3 regions of the Janthinobacterium sp. GW821-FHT03C08 genome follow, and region 3 is predicted to be linked to each of the others. Evidence: predicted binding sites of a transcription regulator. Region 3 holds the regulator's gene; each other region holds the start of a gene.
The links. Region 3 encodes NrdR, which represses ribonucleotide reductase genes. Its sites were predicted from a motif close to CACNANATNTNGTG; they were not measured.
Positions count from the first base shown of each region.

Region 1: the regulator NrdR is predicted to act here: its motif matches at 2,193-2,206, upstream of AC07VL_RS01815 (ribonucleoside-diphosphate reductase subunit alpha).
Region 2: the regulator NrdR is predicted to act here: its motif matches at 1,769-1,782, upstream of AC07VL_RS12315 (ribonucleoside triphosphate reductase).

Region 1 is NZ_JBWKUP010000001.1:391,984-396,305, forward strand. It holds gene AC07VL_RS01815 (ribonucleoside-diphosphate reductase subunit alpha) at 1-1,935, opposite strand, end outside; gene ampD (1,6-anhydro-N-acetylmuramyl-L-alanine amidase AmpD) at 2,320-2,931, opposite strand; gene AC07VL_RS01825 (sigma-54 interaction domain-containing protein) at 2,909-3,994, opposite strand; gene AC07VL_RS01830 (PP0621 family protein) at 4,122-4,322, opposite strand, start outside.
Region 2 is NZ_JBWKUP010000007.1:293,376-297,697, forward strand. It holds gene ubiV (ubiquinone anaerobic biosynthesis protein UbiV) at 1-83, opposite strand, end outside; gene ubiU (ubiquinone anaerobic biosynthesis protein UbiU) at 93-1,130, opposite strand; gene AC07VL_RS12310 (hypothetical protein) at 1,293-1,709, shown strand; gene AC07VL_RS12315 (ribonucleoside triphosphate reductase) at 1,829-3,577, shown strand; gene nrdD (anaerobic ribonucleoside-triphosphate reductase) at 3,574-3,774, shown strand; gene AC07VL_RS12325 (anaerobic ribonucleoside-triphosphate reductase activating protein) at 3,764-4,322, shown strand, end outside.
Region 3 is NZ_JBWKUP010000021.1:18,499-22,820, reverse strand. It holds gene ybgC (tol-pal system-associated acyl-CoA thioesterase) at 1-27, opposite strand, end outside; ZMP/ZTP riboswitch at 344-470, shown strand; gene glyA (serine hydroxymethyltransferase) at 582-1,829, shown strand; gene nrdR (transcriptional regulator NrdR) at 1,973-2,434, shown strand; gene pilV (type IV pilus modification protein PilV) at 2,691-3,257, shown strand; gene AC07VL_RS24520 (PilW family protein) at 3,254-4,234, shown strand; gene AC07VL_RS24515 (pilus assembly PilX family protein) at 4,238-4,322, shown strand, end outside.

The DNA.
Region 1 (4,322 bases), on a different contig from region 3:
CTCGACGGCGTAGTAATTGATGTCGATGACGTTGTCAAGCATGCGCATGGCGGTGCGGATGGTCTTGGCCAGCTTGACGTGATCGAGCTTGCCTTCCTTCATGTGCGCCGGCATGTTGACGGAACCGAGGTTGCAGACGGCGATTTCGTCAGGGCCCGTGTTCAGCGTGATTTCCGTGCACAGGTTCGAGCTGTGGACGACGCCGACGTGCGACTGCGGGCTGCGGATGTTGCACGGATCCTTGAACGTGATCCATGGGTGGCCCGTTTCGAACAGCATCGACAGCATCTTGCGCCACAGGTCCAGCGCCGCGATCTTCTTGAAGACGCGGATTTCGCCGGCGGCGGCCTTGGCTTCGTAGCCCAGATAAGCCTGTTCAAAGGCCTTGCCGACCTTGTCGTGCAGGTCAGGCGTGTCCGACGGCGAGAACAGGGTCCATTCGCCTTTTTCCATGACGCGCTTCATGAACATGTCGGGAATCCAGTTCGCCGTGTTCATGTCGTGCGTGCGGCGGCGGTCGTCGCCCGTGTTCTTGCGCAGGTCGAGGAATTCCTCGATGTCCATGTGCCAGGTTTCCAGGTAGGCACAGACGGCGCCCTTGCGCTTGCCGCCCTGGTTGACTGCCACGGCCGTGTCGTTCACCACTTTCAGGAACGGCACCACGCCTTGCGACTTGCCGTTGGTGCCCTTGATGTGGGCGCCCAGGGCGCGCACCGGCGTCCAGTCGTTGCCCAGGCCGCCGGCAAACTTGGCCAGCAGCGCGTTGTCCTTGATGGCGTCGTAGATGCCTTCCAGGTCATCGGAGACGGTGCTCAGGTAGCACGACGACAGCTGCGAGCGCAGGGTGCCCGAGTTGAACAGGGTCGGGGTCGAGCTCATGAAGTCGAACGAGGACAGCAGGCTGTAGAACTCGATGGCGCGCGCTTCGCGGTCCGCTTCGTTCAGCGCCAGGCCCATGGCCACGCGCATGTAGAACGCTTGCGGCATTTCGATGCGCACGTCCTGGATGTGCAGGAAATAGCGGTCATACAGGGTTTGCAGGCCGATGTAGCCGAACTGCAAGTCGCGGTCGGCGACGATGGCTTTGGCCAGGAGCTCTAGGTCGAAGCTGGCGAGTACCGGGTTCAGCAGCTCGGCGGCGATGCCCTTGGCGATGTATTGGGGGAAATACGTCAGGTATTCGGCGGCAGCGGCCGCTTGCGGCACTTCCTTGCCGAACACTTCCTTGCGCACCGTGTGCAGCAGGATGCGGGCCGTGACCTGGCTGTAGGCCGGGTCTTTTTCCATCAGCGCGCGCGCCGCCAGGATGGCCGACTTGTGCAGCTCTTCGACGGGCACGCCGTCGTACAGGTTCTTCACGGTTTCGGCCAGGATGGCGTCGGCATCGACGTGCTTTTCCAGGCCGGCGCAGGCGGCGTTGATCAGGTCGCGCACTTCCTGCATGTCCAGCAGGCGGCGCACGCCGTTGTCCAGCACGTTCAGTTGCGGTGCGGAAACTTGCGCGGAGGCGCCTTGCGCTTCCTTCTGCAGGCGGCGCTCTTCCATGTGCTTGGCACGGTACAGCACGTAGGCACGCGCCACGTCGTGTTCGCCCGAACGCATCAGCGACAGTTCCACCTGGTCTTGCACGTCTTCGATATGGAAGGTGCCGCCACCCGGATGGCGGCGCACCAGCGCGGCGACGACGCCGTCCGTCAATTGTTCCACCAGTTCGCGGATGCGGGCCGAAGCGGCGCCCTGGCCGCCGTTAACGGCCAAAAACGCCTTGGTCATGGCGATGGCGATCTTCGAAGGCTCAAATGCCACCACCGCACCGTTGCGGCGGATGATGCGATAGTCGCCCAAGGCCGCGCCCGTACTCGCCACGCTGTTGGCCGCGCCTGGCGCTGGCGATACTGGCGTTGGATGGATGGAAATATCTTGAGGTGATTGCATTGAAGCTCCCGTTGTCAGCTAAAGTCAGCCTGCAGTTTTGCTGCCGCGTGTGTGGTTGAATAGAACGCCCGATGGTCAGGGTTTCTTCAGGTAATTTTTATTGCCAAATAGTAAATAATGCACAGTCAGAATTCATATCGCCAACCTTGGCTGCCGGCTGGCGGAAAACACGATCAAGGGTGATGAACCGCCAGTTCCAATTGCCACAACAGCAAGAAGGTTAGCTTTGATAATAATTCTGGAAACGTCTGAGATGGCACTACATATAGTCATTAAATCCAAGTTCTGCACTAATTGTAGTGCCCATCGAAAGGCGATGCAATAGTTTTCCGGCATCGGCCAGTGTAATTTTTTGTACTTTCTTCTACGATTTCGGTTGACTTTTCAGGGTGGCGGCGGGAAGCCCAATGCCCGCGTAGTAAGCGCTAACGCAGGCTGCTCGCGCACGGTTTCCAACCAGATTTCTTGGTAGAAATTCCAGTCAAAAAACGGTCCCGGATCGGTCTTCCTTCCCGGCGCGATATGCTCATGTCCACGCACCTGGCCCAGTCCGTAGCGGGTCACCAGCGCCGCCGTCAGCGCTGCCAGCACGTGGTATTGTCGCGGCTGGAAGGGGACAAAGTCCGAGCCTTCCATTTCGATACCGACGGAATAGCCATTGCACTGCGGGCGTCCCTCAAATGTGGACGTACCGGCATGCCAGGCACGCTGGTCAGCCGAAACATATTGCAACAGCGCACCATCGCGCCGCACAAAAAAGTGCGCCGAGACCTGCAAACCACGCAGGTCGGCAAAAGAAGGATCGGCATTATAATCTACCCGGCCGGTAAACAAGTCCGACACATGCGGCCCGCCGAAGCGCCCGCCGGGGAGGCTGATGTTATGGATCACCAACAAATCGACGTGCGCACCTTCCGGGCGGGCGTCGTGGTAGGGCGAGTCGTAGCGCACCGCGCCATCGCACCAGCCATCGTCATCTATCTTCCATGTCGTCATCAAACCGGGGCTCCTGTATCGCCAACTTCTGCATTCTGTAACGCAACTGACGCACGCTGATGCCCAATTGCCTTGCCGCCCGCACGCGGTGATAGCGTTCCCGCACCAGTGCCTGCATGATCATTTCCCGCTCGACCTGGCACAAGTAGCGTGCCAGCGGCAAGACCGGCGCCATGCTGCGCGGCGGCACCCCGGGCAGCGACAATTGCCGCTCCGGCACGACCGGCGTCGCGCGCAACGGCGTGACGCTGGCCATGCAAGGCAAGCCCAGGTCGTCGGGCGTGATCACGCTGCCATCGGCAAAGGCCAGCGCCCGCTCCAGCAGGTTTTCCAGTTCGCGCACATTGCCCGGGAACGCGTATTGGCGCAAGGCGTCCAGCACCGGCGGCGCCAGGCGCACGCCTTGCCGTGGCGCCAGGCGCGCCAGGATTGCCTCACATAATACCTGCAGATCGCCAAGCCGTTCACGCAGCGGCGGCACGGCCAGCTCGATTACGTTGAGCCGGTAATACAGATCCTGGCGAAAGGTGCGCGCGGCCACGCCGCGCGCCAGGCCATGCTGGCTGGCGCACAGGATGCGCACGTCAACGGCCTCGTCCCTGCTGCCGCCCAGCTTGCGCACGCGGCGCTCCTGCAGCGCGCGCAGCAGCTTGACTTGCATGGCCAGCGGCAAGTCGTCGACTTCGTCGAGCAGCAGGGTGCCGCCGTGCGCCGCCTGGAACAAGCCTTCGCGCTCATGCAGGGCGCCCGTGTAGGCGCCCTGGCGGCAGCCAAAGAACTCCGCCTCCATCAGCGCGTCGGGAATGGCACCGCAATTGACGGCAATGAACGGGAAGCGGGCGCGCGGGCCCTGTGCATGGATGGCGCGCGCCACCAGTTCCTTGCCGCTGCCGGACTCGCCGCGGATGGCCACCGGCGCGCCGCAGCGGGCAATGCGGCTCACTTGCGCCCGCAGCGCCTGCATGGCGGCTGAATTGCCGATCAGTTGCGGCGCTGGCGGCATGCCGCAGGCGGCTGTCTCGCCGGTGGCGGCCGCGGTACGTGAGCTGCTGGGGCTGTGCATGAGGCTAGCCTTTCTGCGATGACGACCGGGGCCGCTTACTGCAGATGCTACGCCTGGCGGGCAAGGAGGGGATGTACGATACGGATGAGCAATGCGGGATGAGCAATGCTGCGCGTGCGCGCCCTGTTTACAAGGTGGCGTGCGCGTGGCTGCAGTAATCGTAGCCCTTGGCCTGCACGTTCTCGGAGGCGGGATAGTACACGCCGCAATGGGCGCAGCACAGCATCAGCTCCGCATCGGGCAATTCCTGCACCCGGCCCGGCGGTGTAAAGGGATGGGGCTGCTGCTGCTGCGCCCGGGCACGCTGCTGCATGCCGCGGATCTTGCT
Region 2 (4,322 bases), on a different contig from region 3:
GTGGCGGCCATCTGCTGGTAAAACTCGAAGACGGTAGCGCGCGGCCAGTAGTACAGCAAGGGGCCCAAAGATAGTTTTAACATGTTCATCCTCTATTTCCAGGAGCGGTGATACGCGCCCAAGGTGTGCTGCTGCCCTTCGGCCAGCTTGTCCATGGCCGCCATCCAGCCCGGCTTGACGACGTAGCGCGCATTGCCTTCGCGGCAGGCGTCGATCGCTTCGCGCCACACGCGCGTCACCTGCGCCACGTAGGCGGGACTGCGCTGGCGTCCTTCGATCTTCACGGCGCGCACGCCCATGGCGATCAGCTGCGGCAGCAGCGCCAGGGTGTTCAGGCTGGCCGGCTCCTCGATGGCGTAATACTCTTCGTCGTTGACTTCGAAACGCCCCTTGCACAGGGTGGGATAGCTGGCGTTTTCGCCGGGCGCGTAGCGGTCGATCAGTACGCCGTTCAGGCGCGATTCCAGGCCGTTCGGCGTTTCCAGCCAGCGCACGGATTTCGCCGGCGAGCACACGCCGTGCGTATTTGGCGCCTCGCCCGTCGCATATGACGACAGCGCGCAGCGCCCCTCGACCATCACGCACAGGCTGCCGAAGCCGAAGACCTCGATCTCGACGTCCGTCTTGGAGATCAGTTGCTCGACCTGCGCCATCGACAGCACGCGCGGCAGCACGGCGCGAGCGATGCCGAAGTGCTCGCGATAGAAGTTGATGGCCTCGTAATTCGTCGCCGAGCCCTGCACGGACAGGTGCAGGCGCAGCTGCGGCTGGTGCTGGGCCGCGTAGGCCATCAGGCCCGGGTCGGCCACGATCATGGCGTCGATGCCGGCTTCGGCGGCGCGGTCGATGGCGCTGCGCCACACGGCCCAGTTGTGCGGCTGCGGATACGTGTTCAGCGCCAGCAGCACCTTGCGCCCATATTGATGGGCATAGCGCACGCCTTCGGCGATGGCCTTTTCGTCGAAATTGAGGCCGGCGAAATTGCGCGCATTGGTGGCGTCGCGAAAGCCCAGGTAGACGGTGTCGGCGCCATTGTCGACGGCCGCTTTCAAGGCAGGAAGGCTGCCGGCGGGGCAGACCAGTTCCAGCGGTCCGGCCCCGCAGGTGGCGGGGGTTGATTCAAGCATCATGGTGTTCTCAGTCCTGTATCGGCTCAGGGTGCAGACTATAGCCCCGCCCATGCCGCCCAGTCCTTGACGCAGGTGAAGGAATGCGCGCACGGCTGGCGCACCTTCAACTTGCTTGACCTGGCTGTAAAATGCCCCACCTTTCCCCCTGCTCCCCCGACCGCCATGCCCCGCAAACCGCTGCTCATCTTCCTGCTGACCCTGTTCCTCACCGTGCTGCAAATACAGTGGGCGTCGCCCGCCGACGGCTACGATGCCGAGTCCCTCTCCATCCTGTCGCCCGAGGTGCTGGGCGCCTGGCCCGGCGTGCTGCTGCTGTTCCTGCAAGCTGTCCTTGCGCGCCGCCAGGTGTCCGCGCTGCGCCAGGCCAGCCTGTGCACAGGCATGCTGGCCGTGTACTGGCTGCTGGCCAATTACGTCACTTTCGACGCGCGCGTGGCCAGCTGGAGCACCTACTCGGCGCTGGAAATCTGGATGCACGTGCTGCCCGCCTCCGTCGTCGGCATCGCCCTCTGCGGCGCTGCCTGGTTTGGCGCCGCCTGGCTGATCCTGCGCCAGGTGGGCGCGAAAAAAAGCCGCTGAGGCGCTTTTTTTCACCTGCATCAAGGATTCGGCAAGCCGCTGCGCGCGCCCTTTGACGCCACTACATTTAGTGACTAATCTCCATGAAAACACCGCATGTTGTGTTTATTGGAGGTTTCATGACGACAAACGCAGTTCCCACCCCGCGCGGCCAGGTCGATGTCGCCGCGTCCATCAATGAATACCTGGAACGGAGCGACTGGCGCGTCAATGCCAATGCCAACCAGGGCTATTCGCTGGGCGGCCTGATACTCAATGTGTCGGGCAAGGTCATCGCCAACTACTGGCTGGACCAGGTGTATCCGCCGGACGTGGGCGCGGCGCACCGCGAAGCGGCCCTGCACATCCACGATCTCGACATGCTGGCCGGCTACTGCGCCGGCTGGTCGCTGCGCACCCTGCTGCACGAAGGCTTGAACGGCGTGCCGGGCAAGATCGAGTCAAGCCCGCCCAAGCACATGTCGAGCGCCATCGGGCAGATCGTCAATTTCCTCGGCACCCTGCAAAACGAGTGGGCCGGCGCGCAGGCCTTCAGTTCCTTCGACACCTACATGGCGCCGTACATCCGCCAGGACAGCCTGCGCTACGAAGACGTGCGCCAATACATGCAGGAGCTGATCTTCAACCTCAACGTGCCGTCGCGCTGGGGCACGCAGACGCCGTTCACCAATCTCACCTTCGACTGGGTCTGCCCGGAGGACTTGCGCGAGCAGGTGCCCGTCATCGCCGGCCGGGAGATGGACTTCCGCTATGGCGAGCTGCAGGCGGAGATGGACATGATCAACCGCGCCTACATCGAGATCATGATGGCGGGCGACGCCAGGGGCCGCGTCTTCACCTTCCCCATCCCCACCTACAACATCACCGAGGACTTCGACTGGCATAGCGAGAATGCGGAACGCCTGTTCGAGATGACGGCCCGCTACGGCCTGCCCTACTTCCAGAATTTCATCAATTCGGAACTCAAGCCGAACATGATACGCTCCATGTGCTGCCGCCTGCAGCTGGACTTGCGCGAACTGCTGAAAAGGGGCAATGGCCTGTTCGGGTCCGCCGAGCAGACGGGTTCCCTGGGCGTGGTGACGATCAACTGTGCGCGCCTGGGCCACCGATGGCGCGGCGACGAAGCGGCGTTGATGACGGACCTCGACCGCCTGCTGGAACTGGGCAAGACCAGCCTGGAAATCAAGCGCCGCACCATCGAGGAACTGATGCAACAAGGCCTGTTCCCCTACACCAAGCGCTACCTGGGCACCCTGCGCAACCACTTTTCCACGCTGGGCGTGAACGGCATCAACGAGATGATCCGCAATTTCAGCGGCGACGCCCATGACATCACGAGTCCCGAGGGCCATGCGCTGGCGATCCGCCTGCTCGACCACGTGCGCGCCCGCATGCTGCAATTCCAGGAAGAGACGGGACATATGTACAACCTGGAAGCGACGCCGGCCGAAGGCACGACGTACCGCTTCGCGCGCGAAGACCGCAAGCGCTATCCCGCCATCCTGCAGGCAGGAACGCCCGACAACCCGTACTACACGAATTCCTCGCAACTGCCCGTGGGCCACACGGACGACCCGTTCGAGGCGCTGGAGTTGCAGGACGCGCTGCAGCGCAAGTACACGGGCGGCACCGTGCTGCACCTGTACATGACGGAAGCGCTGTCGGACGCGAACGCCTGCCGCGAACTGGTAAAACGCGCCCTGAGCCGCTTTTCTCTGCCCTACATCACCGTCACGCCCACCTTTTCCATCTGTCCGCGCCACGGCTACCTGGCAGGCAAGCATGAATTCTGTCCCACCTGCGACGCGGAACTGATCGCCCGCAAGCAGGCCCACCCTGCTCCATCACTTGAGGAAACGCCATGAATGCACGTCCCGACTTCACTCCCGCCACCACCCTGCCCGACAGCGAACGCCAGCGCTGCGAAATCTGGACCCGCGTGATGGGCTACCATCGCCCCATCGCCTCGTTCAACATCGGCAAGCAGGGCGAATTCCACGAGCGCCAGTATTTTACGCAAGCGAGCGCCAAGGTCGGCCTGCCCGCTTGCCATGGCGGCTGAACTGAAAGTGGGCGGCCTGACGCCCTTTTCCGCCAGCGACTATCCAGGCAGGCTGGCGGCCGTCGTCTTCGTGCAGGGCTGCCCCTGGCGTTGCGGCTATTGCCACAATCCCCATCTGCAGCCGCGCACACGGGACGGCGCCATGCCGTGGCAGGACGTCCTGACCTGGCTGCGCCGCAGGGTGGGCCTGGTCGACGCCGTCGTCTTCAGCGGCGGCGAAGCCTGCATGGACCCGGGCCTGGCGCAAGCCATGCTGGACGCCCGGGCGCTGGGTTTCGGCATCGGCCTGCACACGGCCTGCATCTACCCCCAGCGCCTGCAGGAAGTGCTGCCCCTGGTCGATTGGGTCGGCTTCGACATCAAGGCGCCGTTCGCCGACTATCGTCTTGTGACCCGCGTGGCCGGCAGCGGCGAGCCGGCGCGCGCCTGCCTGGACGCCATCCTGGCCAGCGGCGTGGCCCATGAATGCCGCACCACCGCGCACCCGGATCTGCTGCCGGACGAACAGCTGCTGGCCCTGGCCGCCACCCTGGCCGCCAGCGGCGTCC
Region 3 (4,322 bases):
TACGTTCCAGGTAAAGACTGAAGGCATGTTTATTGCGCCAGTAGTGAGATTGAGCAACATTTTACGCGATTTTTCTTGTTGTGACTTAAGGCGCTTGCTGGAAAGCCATGTAAAAGCAGCATGCAAGTTGCACCGCAGCATTGTAGATCCGGGGTGCGCGATGGCAAGCTTCGTAACATACGCTTACATGCCCTGGCCAGGTTTAAGTTCAGCTTAAGAACGGGCGTCCTCACCCCGGGCATGGACCGTGGCGCGCCCGGGCGGCTGCAGCGCGCGGCGATTATAGCCGCAGCGCTGCATTCCTTGCTCAATTTGGGCACTTAACTTACAATTTGATTTCCATTACGTCTCACGTGACTGGCGAAAAGTCGGAGCGATCCCCACGATGTGGCGGTCGTCTTGCCGGCGAAAGGTGGGCACCCACCGGGAAACGTGAGATTTTTCATCCGCCGTTCGCCTGGGTAGCCACTATGGAAAAGCACGAAGAGGCTGCCTGTCCAATGTTGTTATTCACTTAACGCCGGCTCCCCTCATTCGATCCAACCTGCCAGTACAAGCACCCTCATACTTGGAGTTTTTACATGTTTGCAAAAGATCACACCCTCGCCAACGTCGATCCTGAATTGTTCGCCGTCATCCAGAAAGAAAATACGCGCCAGCACGACCATATCGAACTGATCGCGTCGGAAAACTACACGTCGCCAGCCGTAATGGAAGCGCAAGGCTCGCAGCTGACGAACAAGTATGCCGAAGGCTATCCAGGCAAGCGCTACTACGGCGGCTGCGAATACGTCGACGTGGCCGAGCAACTGGCCATCGACCGCGTGAAACAGCTGTTCGGCGCCGAATGCGCCAACGTGCAGCCGAACTCGGGTTCGCAGGCGAACCAGGGCGTGTTCTTCGCCATGCTGAAACCGGGCGACCTGATCATGGGCATGTCGCTGGCCGAAGGCGGCCACCTGACCCACGGCATGCCGCTGAACATGTCCGGCAAGTGGTTCGACGTCGTCTCGTACGGCTTGACGGCGGAAGAAGACATCGACTACGAAGCCATGGAACGCCTGGCCCGCGAACGCAAGCCCAAGCTGATCATCGCCGGCGCATCGGCCTTCTCGAAAAAGATCGACTTCGAGCGTTTCAGCAAGATCGCCAAGGAAGTGGGCGCCTACTTCATGGTCGACATGGCCCACTACGCGGGCCTGATCGCCGCCGGCCTGTACCCGAACCCGGTGCCGTTCGCCGACTTCGTCACCTCGACCACGCACAAATCGCTGCGCGGCCCGCGCGGCGGCATCATCCTGATGAAGGCCGAACACGAAAAAGCCATCAACTCGGCCATCTTCCCCGGCATCCAGGGCGGCCCGCTGATGCACGTGATCGCCGGCAAGGCCGTCGCCTTCAAGGAAGCGCTGAGCCCTGAATTCGTCGAATACCAGAAGCAAGTGGTCAAGAACGCCGACGTGCTGGCAAAAACCCTGATCAAGCGCGGCCTGCGCATCGTTTCCGGCGGCACGGAATCGCACGTCATGCTGGTCGACCTGCGCGCCAAGAACCTGACGGGCAAGGAAGCCGAAGCCATCCTCGGTTCCGCGCACATCACCTGCAACAAGAACGGCATCCCGAACGACCCGCAAAAACCGTTCGTCACCTCGGGCATCCGCCTGGGCAGCCCGGCCATGACGACGCGCGGCTTCAAGGAAGCGCAAGCGGAAGAAGTGGGCAACCTGATCGCCGACGTGCTGGACAACCCGCATGACGCCGCCACCATCGAGCGCGTGAAAGCGGCCGTGAAAGTGCTGGCCGACGCGCACCCTGTGTACGCAGCATAATTATTTGTCCAGAATGTGTCATACGGAGTAAGATTCTGTATGACACATTCCTTCGTGCCCCAGGGCGCCCGGAGTGATTCGGGCGCCTTTTGCTTAAGGGCGGCGATTTCCCGTAATTATTACTATAAAGTTGTAGCCAGCCCATGAAATGTCCATTCTGCCAGCACGGCGACACCCAGGTTCTCGATACGCGCGTATCGGAGGAAGGGGATGCCATCCGGCGCCGGCGCCGCTGCAGCCAATGCGACAAGCGTTTCACGACCTATGAGCGCATTGAACTTATCATGCCGGCCGTCGTCAAAAAGAATGGCAGCCGGACGGAGTTCGCTGCGGATAAGTTGCGCGGCAGTTTGATGCTGGCCTTGCGCAAGCGTCCCGTCGCGGCCGCCTCCGTGGATACCGCCATCGCCTCCATCCAGGAAAAACTGCTGACGAGCGGTTTGCGTGAAGTCGATTCCGGCTATATCGGCGAACTCGTCATGCAGGAACTCAAGCGCCTGGACAAGATCGCGTATATCCGCTTCGCCTCCGTGTACAAGAATTTCGAAGACCTGGCCGAATTCCAGGATGCGATCGCCGAAGTGGGGCAGGCGCGCAAGCCCTGAGGCTCCCCGCCGTTGCCTGCCGCCAGCGGGACTGATGGAGCGTCCCGCACCACCACGCCAGCGCTCGCCTGGCAAGCCGCCTGATCAATCCCGGCGCGTTTTTTTCCCCGCTTTTTTCTGATTTTCCGCCTTTTCGCCGCGACGTTTGCGCTGCCTCATGCCCGCGTTTCGGCGCGCGCCTATCGTGTAGCTGGGTCGTGCTTTCGCGCGGCGCAATTTGCAGGAGGACGTCATGCACGGCAGTGCGCGTGGATCCATGGATGGCAGTTCCCTCGTCGAGGTGCTGGTGTCGCTGCTGCTACTGGCGCTGGGCTTGCTCGGCGCCAGCATTTTGCAGCTGACCTCCCTGCGCGCGCGCCATGAATCGGCGCTGCTGTCGGCCGCCGCGCAACTGGCCGCCGGCATGGCCGAACGCATGCGCGCCAACAGCGCACTCATGGAAGGTCCCGACGCCGGCAATCCCTACCTGGGCGTGGCCTACGAAGCGGCGCCGGATGGTACCCCAGCGCAGGACGGCGGCGCGCCCGGCTGCTTCGGTGCCGGCGCCTGCGGCGCGGCGCAGCTGGCGCAATTCGATATCGCCGAATGGAAGCAGCAGCTGCATGCGGGCTTGCCCGGCGCCCGCCTGCACATCTGCCGCGACATGGCGGCGTGGAATGCCGCCGCCCAGGGGCCGGACTGGGCTTGCAGCGGCGGCAAGGGGGCGCCCATCGTCATCAAGCTGGGCTGGCGCGGCCGCCAGCCCGACGGCCAGCCCGCCGTGAACGGGGCGGGCGAAGCGCCCCCCAAACTGCTGCTGCAGCTGGGCGGAGGCGGTCCATGAACGGCATGCGGGGCGCGGGAGCCAGCTGGCGTCGGGGCATGGGCCTGGTTGAATTGCTGGTGGCCATGGCGGTTGGCGCCTTGCTGCTGCTCGCCGCCAGCGCCGTGCTGCTGGCGGCGAGCAGCAGTTATGCGGAGCAGTCGGCCGGCGCGCGCCTGGACGACAACGGCCGCTATGCGCTCGACGCCATCGCCCGCGCCGTGCGCCAGACGGCGTACGTTAACTGGGACGGCGATGCCGCGCCGCTGTTTCACGCCAGCGAAGACAGCGCCAATATCGCCGGGCTCGACGCGCATGGCCTGGGCAAGAACAGCGAGGGTATCGGCCAGGCCTTGCCCGACGTCATGCATGGCAGCGACGTGCTGGCCTTGCGCTACGACGGTGCCGGCGCGGACGAGGGCGGCGACGGTTCCGTCCTCAATTGCGCCGGCTTCGGCGTGGGCGCCGCGCACACCGAGGCGCAGCGGGGCTGGAGCATTTTCTACGTGGCGCAGGGCGCCGATGGCGAGGGCGAATTGCGCTGCAAATACCGTGGCGCGAACGGCTGGGGAGCGGATGCCATCATCCGCGGCGTCGACGGCTTCCAGGTGCTGTATGGCCTCGATACGGATACGCCGCCCGATGGCGTGGCCAACCTGTACGTCAATGCCAGCTTGCTCGATGCCGCCGACGCGGCGCTGCTGCTGGTGGGCGAGACGGCGGCCGAACGGCAGCGCGACTTTCACCGCCGCACGCACTGGAAGCGCATCGCCGGCGTGCGCGTGGCGCTGCTGCTGCATGGAGAGGCGGGCGCGGCGGGCAAATCCGATGACCTGGGACCGGCGCAGTTCGACCTGTTCGGCAAGGCGTATGTCGAGGCGCAGGGCGCCGGCGACCCGGGCGCGCGCGTGCTGCGGACGGCTTTTCCGCCCGCCCTGCAGGGACGACGGCGGCAGATCGTGCAAACGAGCATCATGCTGCGCAACGGGCCGGACTAGGCGATGCCTGCCCCTGTCCGCCGACGGGCCGCGTCCGTGCGCATGTGTGGCGCGACCCTCGTGTACGTGCTGTGCCTGCTGGTCGTGA